Arachidicoccus terrestris: one gene and its partner. The protein of the gene in region 2 binds, or shares a complex with, the protein of the main gene of each other region. Links are inferred from orthologs where the notes say so. Each region holds a gene or a part of one and is shown on either strand. Other genes may lie near its edges.

The links.
Region 1: the proteins of K9M52_RS10080 (region 2) and K9M52_RS09345 are in contact, whole or in part, in a cryo-EM structure (PDB 6ZJN), measured with the Thermus thermophilus proteins. The link is inferred for Arachidicoccus terrestris from one-to-one orthologs. Residues at the interface, in WP_223903221.1 of Thermus thermophilus: Met26, Thr27, Asn29, Gly31, Pro32, His34; in WP_096411116.1 of Thermus thermophilus: Glu45, Ser46, Asn48, Pro50, Ala51, Gly52, Glu53.

Annotation. Positions count from the first base shown.
Region 1 is NZ_CP083387.1:2,367,016-2,377,765, forward strand. Bases 8,008-10,750 are described here. They hold K9M52_RS09345 (NADH-quinone oxidoreductase subunit A), read right to left. Parts: upstream 9,710-10,750; coding sequence 9,305-9,709; downstream 8,008-9,304. Other genes in these bases: nadA (quinolinate synthase NadA), read right to left, coding at 8,008-8,539; K9M52_RS09350 (tetratricopeptide repeat protein), read right to left, coding at 9,818-10,750. Outside these bases: K9M52_RS09295 (DMT family transporter), read left to right, coding at 1-69; K9M52_RS09300 (hypothetical protein), read left to right, coding at 72-761; K9M52_RS09305 (diacylglycerol/lipid kinase family protein), read right to left, coding at 768-1,724; chrA (chromate efflux transporter), read left to right, coding at 1,883-3,139; nadD (nicotinate (nicotinamide) nucleotide adenylyltransferase), read right to left, coding at 3,174-3,746; K9M52_RS09320 (FeoA family protein), read right to left, coding at 3,796-4,023; rRNA maturation RNase YbeY, read left to right, coding at 4,119-4,571; tRNA uridine-5-carboxymethylaminomethyl(34) synthesis enzyme MnmG, read left to right, coding at 4,764-6,635; K9M52_RS09335 (hypothetical protein), read left to right, coding at 6,708-7,523; more of nadA, read right to left, coding at 7,532-8,007. UniProt on the Escherichia coli protein: NDH-1 shuttles electrons from NADH, via FMN and iron-sulfur (Fe-S) centers, to quinones in the respiratory chain. The immediate electron acceptor for the enzyme in this species is believed to be ubiquinone.
Region 2 is NZ_CP083387.1:2,602,338-2,606,589, reverse strand. The notes cover bases 1,462-4,252. They hold K9M52_RS10080 (NADH-quinone oxidoreductase subunit D), read right to left. Parts: upstream 3,584-4,252; coding sequence 2,339-3,583; downstream 1,462-2,338. Other genes in these bases: K9M52_RS10070 (NADH-quinone oxidoreductase subunit C), read right to left, coding at 3,881-4,252; K9M52_RS10075 (hypothetical protein), read right to left, coding at 3,639-3,848; K9M52_RS10085 (NADH-quinone oxidoreductase subunit NuoE family protein), read right to left, coding at 1,745-2,257; K9M52_RS10090 (VOC family protein), read right to left, coding at 1,462-1,736. Outside these bases: NADH-quinone oxidoreductase subunit NuoF, read right to left, coding at 1-1,200; more of K9M52_RS10090, read right to left, coding at 1,293-1,461.

The DNA of each region.
Region 1 (10,750 bases), 230 kb from region 2 along the record:
TTTTGGCGGGTCTTTTTCCTATTCACGCTGATTGGTTCCATTGTGGGGCTTAAAGCAGTATCACATTAATTATGAATATAGTTACAAAAAAGACACTACTGGCCATTATTTCTTTACTGTTACTCTCCGGATGGGTAAGGGCCCAACCGGACCAACAGAAGGGCAATTCCGAAAAGGCGCTTTTATCCCTGTCATTTGACGAGCTTCCCAATACAATCCAAGTATTAGGTAATGATATCACTTATTCAAAATTCAGCAAAACATTAAAAATCAGCTGTATTGGTATCACGCAGTATAAAAATGCCAATATATCTTATACATTTAGCCTGACGCTTCCAGGATTTGACTTTAATAATGGAGCCAACAACAGTTACTCCAATGAAAAAAGCCACTTTTTTGATGCAAACAGTGATGCGGCACTAATGCTTCAATTAGGTAATAAGCAATTTGGTAATCTTTACAGATCAAAAGAAAAAGAAAATATACTTTCTAAGGTAGCCACGACAGATTATAAAATAAATTGTACAAACATTAAAGACAAAAATGGAAAATATATCATATTAATACGAATTAATAATGGGTCCGTTTTACAGGAAAGTTCTGAGAAGAAAAGCAAAACGGAGGAAGAAACCCTTCATATTTCTAAAGACCCGATGAGCCAGATTCGTGTAAGCAATCCACAGCCCGCATTACCTAAAGTAGAATCCTATAAATTCAAGAGTTCCAGTGAAGTCATCTATCCAAAGGATCGCTTAAATTAAATTCACCTATGGCCGAATAAGCCTGTAAGCGTTTTTAAGAATCTGAACATTAATTTCAGGCGCAAAATCAATGGGTTCTCCATCAATATGCATCGGGGCATTCAACAGATTTTTAATTTTAATTTCAGGGGTCTGAAAATACAGAATATTCTTATTGGTTACTTCCTCTACCAGTTGTTGTAACTTATTATTGCCACGTACTTGTTGAAGCACGGCAAAGGGTAATTTGGCTTTATTCATTTTCTGTACGACTACGATATCCAGTAAACCGTCATTTAATTTGGCTTCCGGTGCGATCGTGACGTTATTCCCGAACTGATTCGCATTCGCTACACTGATAAAAAAAGCATCAGAAAAAAATGAAAACTTATCCACTTCAATTTCGAACTGATAAGGCTGCGCCTTAAAATAATTGATAATACTTTGTTGTGTATAAGTAAGTAAACCCCGATTACTTTTTGTCGCAAAATCGTGAGCAACTTTCGCATCAAAACCGACACCGCTCAGCATGCAGGCAAAATGCCCGTTTACTTTAAAAGCATCTACATATTTCGCGTCGCCATCCAGGATCAGTTCAAAAGCCAGTTTGGGTTTAGAAGGAATACCTGCTGCTCTGGCCAGTCCATTTCCACTGCCGTAGGGAATTATTCCGAAAGTAACCGGTTCATTGTATAAAGCGCCTACCACATGGTTTACTGTTCCGTCACCTCCGATGATTACAATATCCGTAATATCTTCTTTTTGGATCTTATCAATCAGAAAATCATAGTTGCCTCGTTTATTCGTAGGCATAATCTCCGAATGAAGCCCTCTTTCTTTACTGATCTTTTCAATAAGTGTTACAAGGGTTTCTTTTTTAGCTGTTCCGGAGATCGGATTTACGAGATAGATTAGCTTACGCTCTTTTTTTTGAATGGCTACGCGCTGCACATTTGGCTGTTGTATCGTTTGTATATGCTCCATAATGATACCATTTGCATTCGTTAGGCAACAAAGATATTTGTTTAATCACATAAAATCTGTTAATAAATCCAGCAAATTAATAGGAATCAAAAGCCTCGAACCGAATTAAAATTTTAATTATCTTTAAGCCTCACAACGACAAAGCTTCATATATTATTTTGAAACTAATCAGGCACTTAAGCTTTCTAAAGGCCGTTCTATGGTATACTTTAACTGCATTCGGAGGGGCGCAGGGTCATTTTGCCATGATGCTTAAAACCTTTGTGCAGCAAAGGAAAGATATTACGGAAAATGAACTCCTGGAATACAATGCTTTTTGCCAGATGTTACCGGGTGCATCCTCTTCACAGACAATTACACTGATTGGCTATAAAAGGGGTGGTCTGATTCTGGCCATACTAGCTTTAATAACGTGGGTTTTACCAGCCAGTATCATTATGGGTAGTCTGTCGTTTTTACTGGACTATCTGGATAAAAGTGCCATTGATACCAAAGAGCTCTTCAAATACATCAAACCGATGGCTGTGGGGTTTATCGCATTTTCAGCAGTAAAATTGTGTAGAATATCCATCAATAACACCATTACTAAGGCCATCCTGGTTATCGGTACTGTTTTGACCTATAGTTTTTTTAAAACTCCCTGGATCTTTCCTGCCGTAATCATTGCTGCCGGCATTACCACCAATTTCAGCCATAAGCGTATTCCGCAAATAGAAACAGCAACCAAAAAGATCCGTTGGGGAAATATCTTAATATTTTTCGCCATTTTCATCCTGGCCGGTGTTCTTTCAGAAACAGCGCGTAAAAATAACTGGAGTCAACGCGGTAAATATAATCTTTTTGAAAACTGTTATCGCTTTGGTTCACTCACATTCGGGGGGGGAGATGTGCTGGCCCCGTTGATGTATGAACAGTATGTTGTACGTCCCACGACTAAAGGCGTTCAGGAAAAAAATATGGGGGTATTGAAAATGGACAATGATGCCTTTCTAACTGGCTATGGTATGCTGAAGGCCATTCCGGGGCCAACATTTACCATCAGTTCTTTTGTAGGAGGAATGGTCCTGAAAGACCGAGGGCCGTCAGCACAGTTTTGGGGTTGTGTTATCGCGACAGTTGCCATCTTTCTCCCCTCAACTTTGCTTATTCTTTTTTTCTTTCCCGTATGGAATAATTTAAAAAAATATGCAATTATTTACCGCTCACTTGAAGGCATTAATGCCGCCGTGGTTGCCATCATATCAGCTTCTTCTCTATATCTTATGAAAGATATTTCCGTAAATGTTATCGATGGAAATATAGAACATATTATTAATATAACAACTATTGCCGGAACGTTTTTATTACTTAAATATACCCGGGTTCCGGCTCCTTATATCGTAATTATTTGTCTCCTGTTAGGGGTTATATTTTAAGTAATAATAAATATTTTTAATATGTAATGTTATTCTATTTAAAGTAGTTATTTGTCTCGATATAGTCAACAACCCTTTCTGGCACTAGAAAACGGATGGATTTATTTTCTTGAATATTTTTCCGGATAAACGATGCAGATATATCCAGCATAGGTGCTTCCAGGATATGTGCATTTATGCCAGGGTTTAATCTTTCAACCGGAAAACCGGGCCTTAAATAAATCAAAAATAAATAATCACGTATTAACTGTTCATAATTTCGCCATTTGGGCAAATTATTAAAACTGTCAGACCCCATGATCACGGTAAATTCATCATCCGGATATTTTTCAGTCAGATAAGTAAGCGTTGTAATAGTATAAGAAGGTTTCGGCAATCGAAATTCTACGTCTACCGCTTTTAGTCGGCTACTGTTTTCAATAGCAAGATTAACCAAATGCAACCGGTCATATTCGCCCAACAAAGTGCTGGAAGGTTTGAGTGGATTCTGTGGCGATATTACCAACCATACCCTATCTAAATCAGTATAATTTAGTACGTGCTCGGCAATGATAAGATGACCAGTATGAATCGGATTAAAGGATCCAAAGTATAAACCTATCTTCATATTAAAAGAATGGAATAATATAACATTAAAGAAAAATCAGGAAGACATGCTAGACTACCTCTTCAACGAGTATATTCTCGGCTTCATTTATCCGCAAGCTTAAATTATAGCCCACTACAGAGATGGATATAGGATCACCCAATGGGGCAATTTGTTCTACTTTAATAATTTCACCTGGAATACAACCCATCTCCATTAACTTAATAAATATTTCATTATTAGAAAATTCCCTAATTACGACGGCTTTTCCAACACGGATTTCTGACAACTTCTTCATATATAGAAAATTATAAACGCAAAATTAACTGATTTCAACCATTAGGCAGGCTTTTTCGAGATAATTTCCGAATTTTGACAATTAAACAACAAACCATGCAAAGAGTATCCTTTAATTACTTAGACAAACAGCTTCATTTAAAGAATAAAACCGCAATTAAAGCTTTTATAGCAACAATTTTCAAATCTGAAAAGAAAGGCCTCAAATCAATTGACTACATATTCTGCTCTGACGATACACTGCTTGATATGAATAAGCAACAGCTAAAACATGATTATTACACAGATATCCTTACGTTTGAATTAAGTTCTACTAAAGATACAATAGCAGAGGTTTACATTAGTGTTGATAGGGTAAAAGACAATGCAAAGACCTTACAGGAGCCTTTTGAAAAGGAAATGCTTCGTGTTTTATTTCACGGTGCCCTACATCTTTGCCACTATAAAGATAAGACAGCAAAAGAAGCGGTATTGATGCGAAAAATGGAGGATTACTACATAAAAAAGTACTATAGGACAAGTGTTCCACGTGGAACTAAATTAAGATAGGTATTAATCACCATAAGATAGTAAGTAAAAAGGTTCCACGTGGAACCTTTTTACTTACTATCTTATGTATAACCAAAGCGCGCTAACGACAATATGGTAATTCAATATATAGTTTTAGTCTAATCAACTGTTTCACGTGAAACATCAATTTAATAATTAATCAACTACCTTTGCACCCTATAAATTTTAATTATGTTTCAGGAATATGATGTTATAGTGGCTGGAGCCGGACATGCCGGAAGTGAAGCTGCTGCCGCTGCCGCTAACTTAGGTAATAAAGTGCTCCTTATTACCATGAACATGAATACGATTGCTCAAATGAGCTGTAATCCAGCTATGGGAGGAATCGCTAAAGGTCAAATAGTCCGGGAAATAGATGCAATGGGGGGTTATAGTGGCATTGTCTCAGATAAGAGCATGATCCAGTTTAGAATGTTGAATAAAAGCAAAGGTCCCGCCATGTGGAGTCCCCGCACACAAAATGACCGCATGTTGTTCGCCTTAACATGGAGAGAAATGCTTGAACATACAGAGAATCTCGACTTCTATCAGGACACAGTGCAGGGTATTCTTGTAAAAGATCAGCAAGTTATAGGCGTAAAGACTAATCTAGGCCATGAAATCAAGGCTAAATCGGTTATACTTACAAGTGGAACCTTCTTAAATGGTATTATACATATTGGCGAAAAGCAATTTGGAGGGGGCAGGGTAGCTGAAAAAAGCGCGACTGGCATTACTGAACAACTGATAAGCCTGGGTTTTCAAAGTGACAGGCTTAAAACAGGTACTCCTCCCAGGGTAGATGCCAGAAGTCTGGACTATTCAAAAATGGAAATCCAAAAAGGAGACGATGTAATCACAGGATTTTCATACCTCGAGACAGTCAATAAATTAGACCCGGCCAAACAATTGCCTTGCCATATTACTTATACAAACACTGAGGTACATGACTTATTAAAAACAGGTTTTGATCGAAGTCCAATGTATACAGGGAGAATAGAAGGAACAGGCCCCAGATACTGCCCCAGTATCGAAGATAAGATAAACCGGTTTGCTGATAAGAACCGACACCAATTGTTTGTTGAACCCGAAGGGTTCAAAACAGTCGAAATCTATGTAAACGGGTTTTCAACTTCCCTACCGGAAGATGTACAATATAAGGCACTGTCAAAAGTACCAGGATTCGAAAATGTAAAAATGTTTCGCCCGGGTTATGCCATTGAATACGATTATTTTCCACCTACACAGTTAAAAGCAAATCTTGAAACAAAACTTATTAAAAATCTGTTCTTTGCCGGGCAGATAAATGGAACCACCGGATATGAAGAAGCTGCCTGTCAGGGATTAATGGCGGGTATCAATGCACATCTTGCCATATCAGAAAAGGAGCCATTAATTTTAAAAAGGAATGAAGCTTATATAGGTGTACTCATTGACGATCTGATCAATAAAGGCACTGATGAGCCCTATCGGATGTTCACCAGCAGAGCGGAATATCGAACATTATTACGGCAAGACAATGCCGATTTAAGGTTGACTGAGTTAAGCTACCAGTTAGGTTTGGCAAAAGAAGAGCGCTACCAAACAGTTCAACAGAAAAAAACGGACGTCGCAGCGATGATTGAACAGTTAAAGCAAACCTCCATTTCTCCTGAACAGATCAATCCCTATTTGGAAAAAATCGGTTCTACACCCATTAGTGAAAAGCAGAAATTTTCTAAGATAATTCTCCGCCCTGCAGTTTCACTGGAAGATATGATCAATGAAGTAGGTATATTGAAGGATATTATTAATATTAAAAATTTAAATAATATTCAACAATCTGAAATACAGATAAAATATGAAAGATATATAGAAAAAGAACAGGAAATTGTTGATAAAATCAATCAGATGGAATCTTTAGTAATACCCGATTCATTTGATTATAATAAAATAACCGCATTAGGCACAGAAGCTATCCAAAAATTCAATAAAATCCGTCCAAGAACCATTGGGCAGGCAGGCAGAATAAGCGGCGTAAATCCGGCTGATATTCAAATTCTGATGGTTCATATGGGCAGGTAAACATTTTACCATTAAATTAATGAAAGCTTAGGGAAAGATCAGTAATATTACCCTGATTTAATACGACCGCATTTGAAACCATTCGGCATTTTACTATTCATCTCTATCTGGGGCCTTTTTCCCGCTACTGTCTTATTTGCACAAATGACGGTAAAGGGGCATGTATACCAGGACAAGTATCGGACGCCGCTGGATTCAGTCGTTGTCATTACTCAATCCGGCAAGAGAGCCGTTTCGGATTCAACAGGCAGTTACCAGATCCAGATTGACCCTAAAAATGATTCTATTTGGTTCAAGTTCAGAGACAAAATCACACATAAGTACCCCGTAGACACGATTAAAAATACAAGAGATTTTGAGGTCCAGATTTATTTACCAAAAGCCTACACACAAACACCAAAAGGATACTTACCCACGGTTACGGTAAGAGCCAGGAATTATTATGAAGATTCTCTGGCTTTAAGGGAGGATTACGCAAAAATATTTAATTACAAAAAACCAAGTCAGGCACTGGGTGAAAGTTTCGGTGTAGGGGATAACGGTGGAATGGCCGTTGACCTGGATGCGATTGTCAATCTATTCCGGTTTGGTTATAACCGCAGGCAGAAAGTCTACCAGAAGTTTGCCCTCAGTGTGGAACAGGAAAGATACGTCAACCACCGTTTCACCAAAAAACTTGTAGAAGATATAACAGGGTTGTATGACGCTGAGCGGGATAAGTATATGGAAGTATACCGGCCATCTTATGAAGATCTCTCACGCATGAACGATGTACAGCTGGGTCAATACATTAAAATCACGTACAAAAAATTTCTCCATCAGAAAACAGAAGACAAGTATGAAAAGAATATTTTCCTCTCTCCTTATGAGCAAAGAAGAGGAAAATAAGCTATCTGTTATTTTATTAATCCTGCATTCCTGCTGATCTCCATCATACGGTCGATAGGCTTCTTGGCCGCCAGCCGCAGCGATTCATCCATTTTTATCTCCGGCAACTGGAACTTCATACACAAATACAGCTTCTCCAGCGTATTGAGTTTCATATAGGGGCAATCGTTACAGGCACAGGCATTATTGGGTGGCGCCGGAATAAAAGTTTTTGTCGGAGAATCCTTTTCCATCTGATGCAGAATCCCCGCTTCAGTCGCCACAATAAATTCCTGTGCAGGACTCTTTTTAGCAAAATTCAATATCTGGGTCGTACTGCCGATAAAATCAGCCTCTTTTAAAATAATCTCTTCACATTCAGGGTGCGCTAATAATAGTGCCTCTGGATGCCGCTCTTTAAGGCCTAAAATCTTCTCTAAACTGAAAATCTCATGAACCATGCAGGAACCGTCCCAAAGCAGCATATCGCGCCCCGTACGTTTGTTTATGTAAGCACCTAAATTTCTGTCCGGAGCAAATATGATCTTTTGTTCCTTAGGTACACTGTCAATGATCTTTTCCACATTGCCACTGGTACATATGATATCACTCAGCGCTTTAATCTCTGCAGTACAATTGATGTAAGAAATAACGATGTGGTCTGGATGGGCCTCTTTAAATTTTCTAAATGCTTCAGTCGGTGCACTGTCTGCCAGAGAACAACCCGCGTTTAAATCGGGCAATAATACTTTCTTAGTCGGATTCAGGATCTTTGCTGTTTCCGCCATAAAGTGTACACCGGCAAATACAATTACATCCGCACTAGTGGTCGCTGCTTGTTGCGCGAGGCCCAGGCTATCTCCAATATAATCTGCCAGATCCTGAATATCAGCCTCCTGATAGTAATGTGCTAAGATAATGGCGTTGGTCTCTTTCTTTAGTTTTTCAATCTCCGCAAATAGATCCAGGGAAGGATCCACAGGGAGATCTAAAAAACCTTTTTTATTTAAATGCGCTTTCGCTTCTATTATGTTCATAACTGCTGTAATAATTAATTATATAATTATTTATTTAAAAACCCTATTACTATTAAGGGTGTGAATATCTGAATAAATTGATTATTCACAATCATCAAAGTTAATTACTTTTCAGTTATCAACCGTTATCCACAAAATTATCCACTCCCTGAACCCTTTTAAATACTAGCTTTATCTACAATTATCCACACTGTGGATAAACAAAGTTCAGTTTATTCACATTCACTTATCCACAGCTATGCACTGTTAATTATGATAGGACAAAAAGTTAAGAAATAGACGTTCTTTTAACCGTCCATAAAATACCGTGTATTTGTTCTAAACTTATCCACATTCGTTTGGATAAAATCGAGAGTTATACACCATATTTATAGTTATCCAGATAGGTATGTGGATTAGCGTTCAATCAAGAATAGAGTGATCGACCCACTCACCATTAATCAAAATTCTTCATGCCATTTATGATAATCTTTCGGTTACGAAAGTAGAGCTATCTGATGCTATAGGTCAAGGTGTAATAGGGAACCACGAACAATGCACCATTTTCGGAAAATACAAGCACCCTGTTTCGGTAAACTACCGGCTAATATTGGTTCTATTCATTATAAAGGACAACCAGGATTTTTCTAATACCGACCCGTTTTTTTGACTGTTACTGTACCTGACTTCTTCATGGTCATATAACAATCAGGTAACTGCTATGAAGAAAAGGCAGTCAGAGATATTTTCTGGCTGCCTTTTAAAAATTAAAAAATGAAAACGGTTTTAATCTTCCCACTGTAACGCTCTCTTTTTAATAATATAGACAAACCCAATAAGAAATAAACCCACAAAAAGCAGTATTTCTATAAAACCTGTCCAGGAGAGGCTTTTAAAGTTAACAGCATAGGGATAGAAGAAAATAACTTCTACGTCAAATAAAACGAAAAGGATCGCAATCAAGAAGTATTTAATGGCCATCGGCTGCCGCGCGTTACCATGGGTCGTAATACCACTGGTAAAGTTAGCGAGCTTATCATTTGTTTTGCGTTTAGGGCCTAGTAAAGAAGACACGAAGATCATCAGCGCTACGAAACCTATTGCAAAAATGATCTGTAAGGCGATAGGTAAATAATCGGTCGCGTTTTCAACTACACCCGGAGCGGCACTTAAAATATGATTTAATGACATATTATACTCAGTTTGAATGGCAAAAATACGCTTTTCAGTCAAAAACAAAAAACTTCGTAATCCTGTCATGGATTACGAAGTTTTCTATATGATTATTCCTTTTCGGAATTACTTTCCACCAGTGGAATCAGTAGAGGTGGAGTCTGCATCACCTTTATGTTTTTCCAGATAACTTCTGATCTGATCGCCATATTGTTTAGCGGCCGCATTGGTTGGATCCAGCGCTAAAATCGCATCAAACATTTTCAGACCATTCGGATAGTCTCCTTTGGCGTTCACATAATAATTGGCCAGGAAACCGTACTGTGCCAGAATATAATCTTTATATTTTGCAGTATCCTTTTTCATAAAATCAATATAATCCATGATAGCGGGTACGGCTGCAGTAGTGTCTCCGGCTTTTAATTTAGAGTCTACCAGGTATTTGTAGCCATATATCTGTGTAGGATACTTGGTCTTATAAAGTGTGAACAGTGAGTCTGCAGTCGGATAATAGGTAGAGTCAGTCTGTGCCAACTCATATGCCGCATAACCTGCATTGAAAAGAGCAGTATTGTAACCATCAGATGTACTGTCTTTTTCATCATACAGTTTTCTTAACCATTGATATTTTTCAACTGGTTTATTGGCCTTTTCCAGTGCAAAGGCGATAGAGTCTGCATAAATGGACTTTTCTGCAGGAACAGTATCCATATCGTAGGCAATTTTCAGGTATTTAACCGCTGAATCTGCCATTTCAGGAACATCTTTGTAGATAAAACCACCGAATGCATAGTCATCTGCAGTCAGATTAGAGGGCGCAACCGTTGAGAAGAATTTCTTCGCATAAGTAACGGACTGCGTGGTATCGCCTAAGCGGTGATAGTTCATCGCCATAAGCAGGTTCAGATGAGAGAAATTGGCACAAGTACCGGCTTCCATTTCTTTACCTTTATTAATGGATTCCTGATAGCTACCTGACCGGAAAAGATAATCTGCCTGGAAATATTGTACGTTACAACCACCATCAGAATTTTTCACATATTGGTCTAAATAGGCTTT
Region 2 (4,252 bases):
AAGCGGGCAAATCGTATTGCCTTCAATTCTACGTTGTACGTCCCAGAGCAGATCAATATCTTCCATTTTACCCTTGCCGTACTCGATGTTTTTTAAAATGCGCCACATCCAGCCTGTGCCTTCTCTACAGGGGCTACACTGACCACAGCTCTCATGCATGTAAAAGTGAGCGAGCGTCATGGTGTGCTTAACTACACACTGATCTTCATCCAGCACAATAAATCCACCGGACCCCAGCATGGTTCCGGTCTGGAATCCTCCATCAGACAGACTCTCATAGTTCATATACCGAGTCTCGCCTTTGGCTGTTTTTAACAACAAGTTCGTTGGAACAATGGGTACAGAAGATCCCCCTGGAATACAGGCTTTTAAACGCCTGCCATTCGGGATACCGCCGCACCACTCGTCGCTGTATATAAAATCTTCAACTGAAAGATCAAAAGGAATTTCATAAACACCCGGCTTATTCAGATTACCGCAGGCTGAGATCAGCTTAGTCCCGGTAGATTTACCGACGCCGATATTCCCATAGGCTTCGCCACCCATATTAATGATCGGAACGACTGCTGCCAGTGTCTCTACGTTATTTACTACGGTCGGACGCATCCAGACACCCTGTACGGCCGGAAAAGGCGGCTTGATCCGTGGGTTACCGCGTTTCCCTTCCAGGCTTTCTATTAAGGCTGTTTCTTCTCCGCAGATATAGGCACCCGCACCACGGTGTACATATATCTCCAGATCAAAGCCGGTTCCCAGAATGTTCTTACCCAGAAACCCGTTATTCTTCGCTTCCTGAATGGCCTGTTCCAGAATATCCACAATCCACGCATATTCTCCGCGGATATAAATATATGTTGCATGGGATCCCAGCGCGAAGCTGGATACGATCAACCCCTCAATTAATAAATGTGGCAAAAACTCCATCAGATACCGGTCTTTGAAAGTTCCCGGTTCAGATTCATCCGCATTACAGACCAGATGTCTGGGTACACCTTCCGGTTTGGCCAGAAAACTCCATTTTAGTCCCGTCGGGAATCCGGCGCCGCCTCTTCCCCTAAGGCCACTTTTTTTGACCTCCTCTACGATCTCGTCGGGCGTCATCTTTAAGGCCTTCTCCACACTCCTGTATCCCCCGTGTTTACGATAGGTATCGTAGTAGCGAATCCCTTCAATATGTGCGTTCTCTAATAATAGTTTCATTATCTGTAATCTATTAATCTTATATTTCAGTAAGTAAATACCTTCTACATCGCAGAGGCCATACTTTCAAAAACCTTTTACTCATTCGTCACCTAGGGTGTAGAACTGGATGAATCTTCATTTTGGTAATCGTAATTCAACATCCATCGAACACCGAACTTATCAGTGACCATCCCGAATTTCGCCCCCCAGAAGGTCTTTTCCAACGCCATGGTCACCGTTCCTTCTACTGCCAGCCGCGTAAAAACCTCATTGATCTGCTGCTCATCTGTAAAATTCAGCGCCAGTTGTACCTGATCCCCGGCATTTACTTTCGTTGCCGAATCAGGTGTATCGCTGACCATCAGCTGAAGATCTCCAGATTGAAAGGCACCATGCATGACCTTATCTTTCCAAGCCTCCGGCATCCCGTCTGCCAACTCCGACTCTCTGAATGTTTGCGCGTAAAGAATTTCTCCTCCCAGTGCCTGCTTATAAAAAGCCAGGGCATCCGCCGCGTTCCCCTCAAAGGTCAGATAGGGTATAATGCCTTCCATCCTTCTGACTAATTTAATTTCATACTTCCTGCCCTGCACTCCTCTATAATCTTGTCCACTTTCTCCCGGGTCAGATGTTCTTTATAAAATTTACCCAACTGCATCATGGGCGCGTAGCCGCAGGCACCCAGACACTCAGCGGGCTTTAATGTAAACAGGCCATCAGCCGTGGTTTCTCCTGGTTTGATGCCTAGTTTTTCTTCAATATATTGAATGATATCGTCACTGCCATTTAACATACACGGACCGGTCTTGCAAACTTCAAAAACATATTTACCAATCGGCTTTGTATTGAACATCGTATAAAAAGTGGCCACTTCATATACTTCAATGGGCTTGATATCCAATAGTCCGGCCACATAATCCATTACCGGCACAGCCAGCCAGCCGCCGAAATTGTCCTGGGCTAAATGCAACACAGGAATAAGGGCGCTTTTTTGCTTCCCTTCAGGATATCGGCTGATAATTTCCTTCACCTTATTCAATGCCTCGTCTGAAAATCGGACTTCTGTTGCTTCCATTACTTCCATTAAATTGAGTCAATCTTAAATTTTAAAAATGCACCAGATACAGGGCTGTCGCTAATCAATACAAATAACAACCTATGCATCCATTTCACCGGCGATCAGATTCAGGCTGCTCATTACAATGATCGCATCACTGATCATGGCGCCTTTGGTCAGTTCTGAATAAGCCTGATAGTAGATAAAGCAGGGTCTTCTGAAGTGCAGACGATAAGGTGTGCGGCCTCCGTCGCTGATCAGATAAAAGCCCAGTTCTCCATTGGCGCCCTCTACACTGTGGTAGACTTCCCCTTTCGGAATCTCGGTCTCACCCATGACGATCTTAAAGTGATAGATCAGTGCCTCCATCTTCGTGTAAACATCTGCTTTCTCCGGCAGATAGAAATCCGGCGCGTCTGCATGATAGATCTCTGCCTCTGTTCCTTTAAATTGCTGAATTTTTTCGTAAGCCTGGTTAATAATTTTCAGAGATTCCCACATCTCACCGTTACGGACCAGATAGCGGTCATAACAGTCGCCGGTGGTTCCCACAGGGATATTAAAATCAAAATCTTCGTAACTGCTATAAGGCGTGTGTACACGAACATCGTAGTCCACACCGGCAGCACGAAGATTAGGCCCGGTAAATCCGTAATTGAGGGCACGCTCTGCGGAAATCGGCCCCGAACCGATACATCGGTCCATAACGATACGGTTGCGTTGGGTCAACGCTTCAAATTCTTTTAAGGCCTTCGGGTATTCTTTCAGGAATTTCTCCAGCTTACCCCAGGCAGTGCTGTTGAAATTTCGCTCGAAACCGCCAATTCGGCCAATATTAGTCGTCAACCGGGATCCGCAGATCTCTTCATAAATCTCATAAATGAGCTCTCTGTATTCCATTAGATACAGGAAGGGAGTAAATCCCCCTGCGTCCACGATCATAATGGAGTTACAGATCAGGTGATCTGAAATCCTGGCCAGTTCCATTATAATAATACGCAGGTAATCGACTCTCTTAGGCGTCTTAATGCCCAGGAGCTTTTCGCAGGTCATGTGCCAGCCCATATTATTAATGGGACTGCTGCAATAGTTTAACCTGTCGGTGAGCGGAGTGATCTGATACAGAGGCCTTCTTTCAGCGATTTTTTCAAAAGCACGATGAATATAGCCGATGGTCTGTTCTGCGGAAACAATACGCTCCCCATCCACCTCAAGAATATTCTGAAAGACACCATGGGTGGCAGGATGGGTCGGTCCCAGGTTTAGGGTGGTCGTTGTCTTTTCAATCGACCCGTCGGGAAGCTTGATATTATTATTCTGAACTTGTTCTTCTGTCATTGCCATAACATTCGCGCTTTCTCTTTATTATAATTGGAAAAGCCCTTGTTCGCTAATTACCTTAGCGCTCTGAATCTTTTTCCTTTAACGAATTATTCTTTCTCCTACCATCATCTTTCTCCCGGTTCGCCCGCAGCGCCCTGGAGCCCCAAAAAATAAGTGCGCCAACGGCTGTGATGAGCAGTAATTTCTCTATGGACTTCACAATCAAAAACAAAACGAGCCATACCACTACAAAACCCCAGATTTTTTGATTATTATTTTTCGCCACGGGTACGCTCCTTTTATATAGCACATTTCAGGCTAAATCACACTGCCGCCTCTGCCGAACATCTCATCGTCTTTATCTGTTCTGGACTGGTCTTCCAATGGAAACTCCTTTCGCATCGGAAAATAATCCATTTCCTCAACATTCTGAATACGCTTCAGGTTAGGGTGCCCTTTAAAAATAACCCCATAGAAATCATACGCCTCCCTTTCCTGCCAGTTGGCTGATTCAAATAAAGCGGTGGCTGTATTGATTTGGGGATCGTTAATATCTATAAAGCATTTAAATCGGAAGCGGACATTATCTACCAGATTATGCATATGATAGACGACTGCCAGTTCCCTGCCCTTATCTTCCGGATAATGAACCACGGTCACATCGGTCAGAAAGCGGAAGGCCAGTTCCGG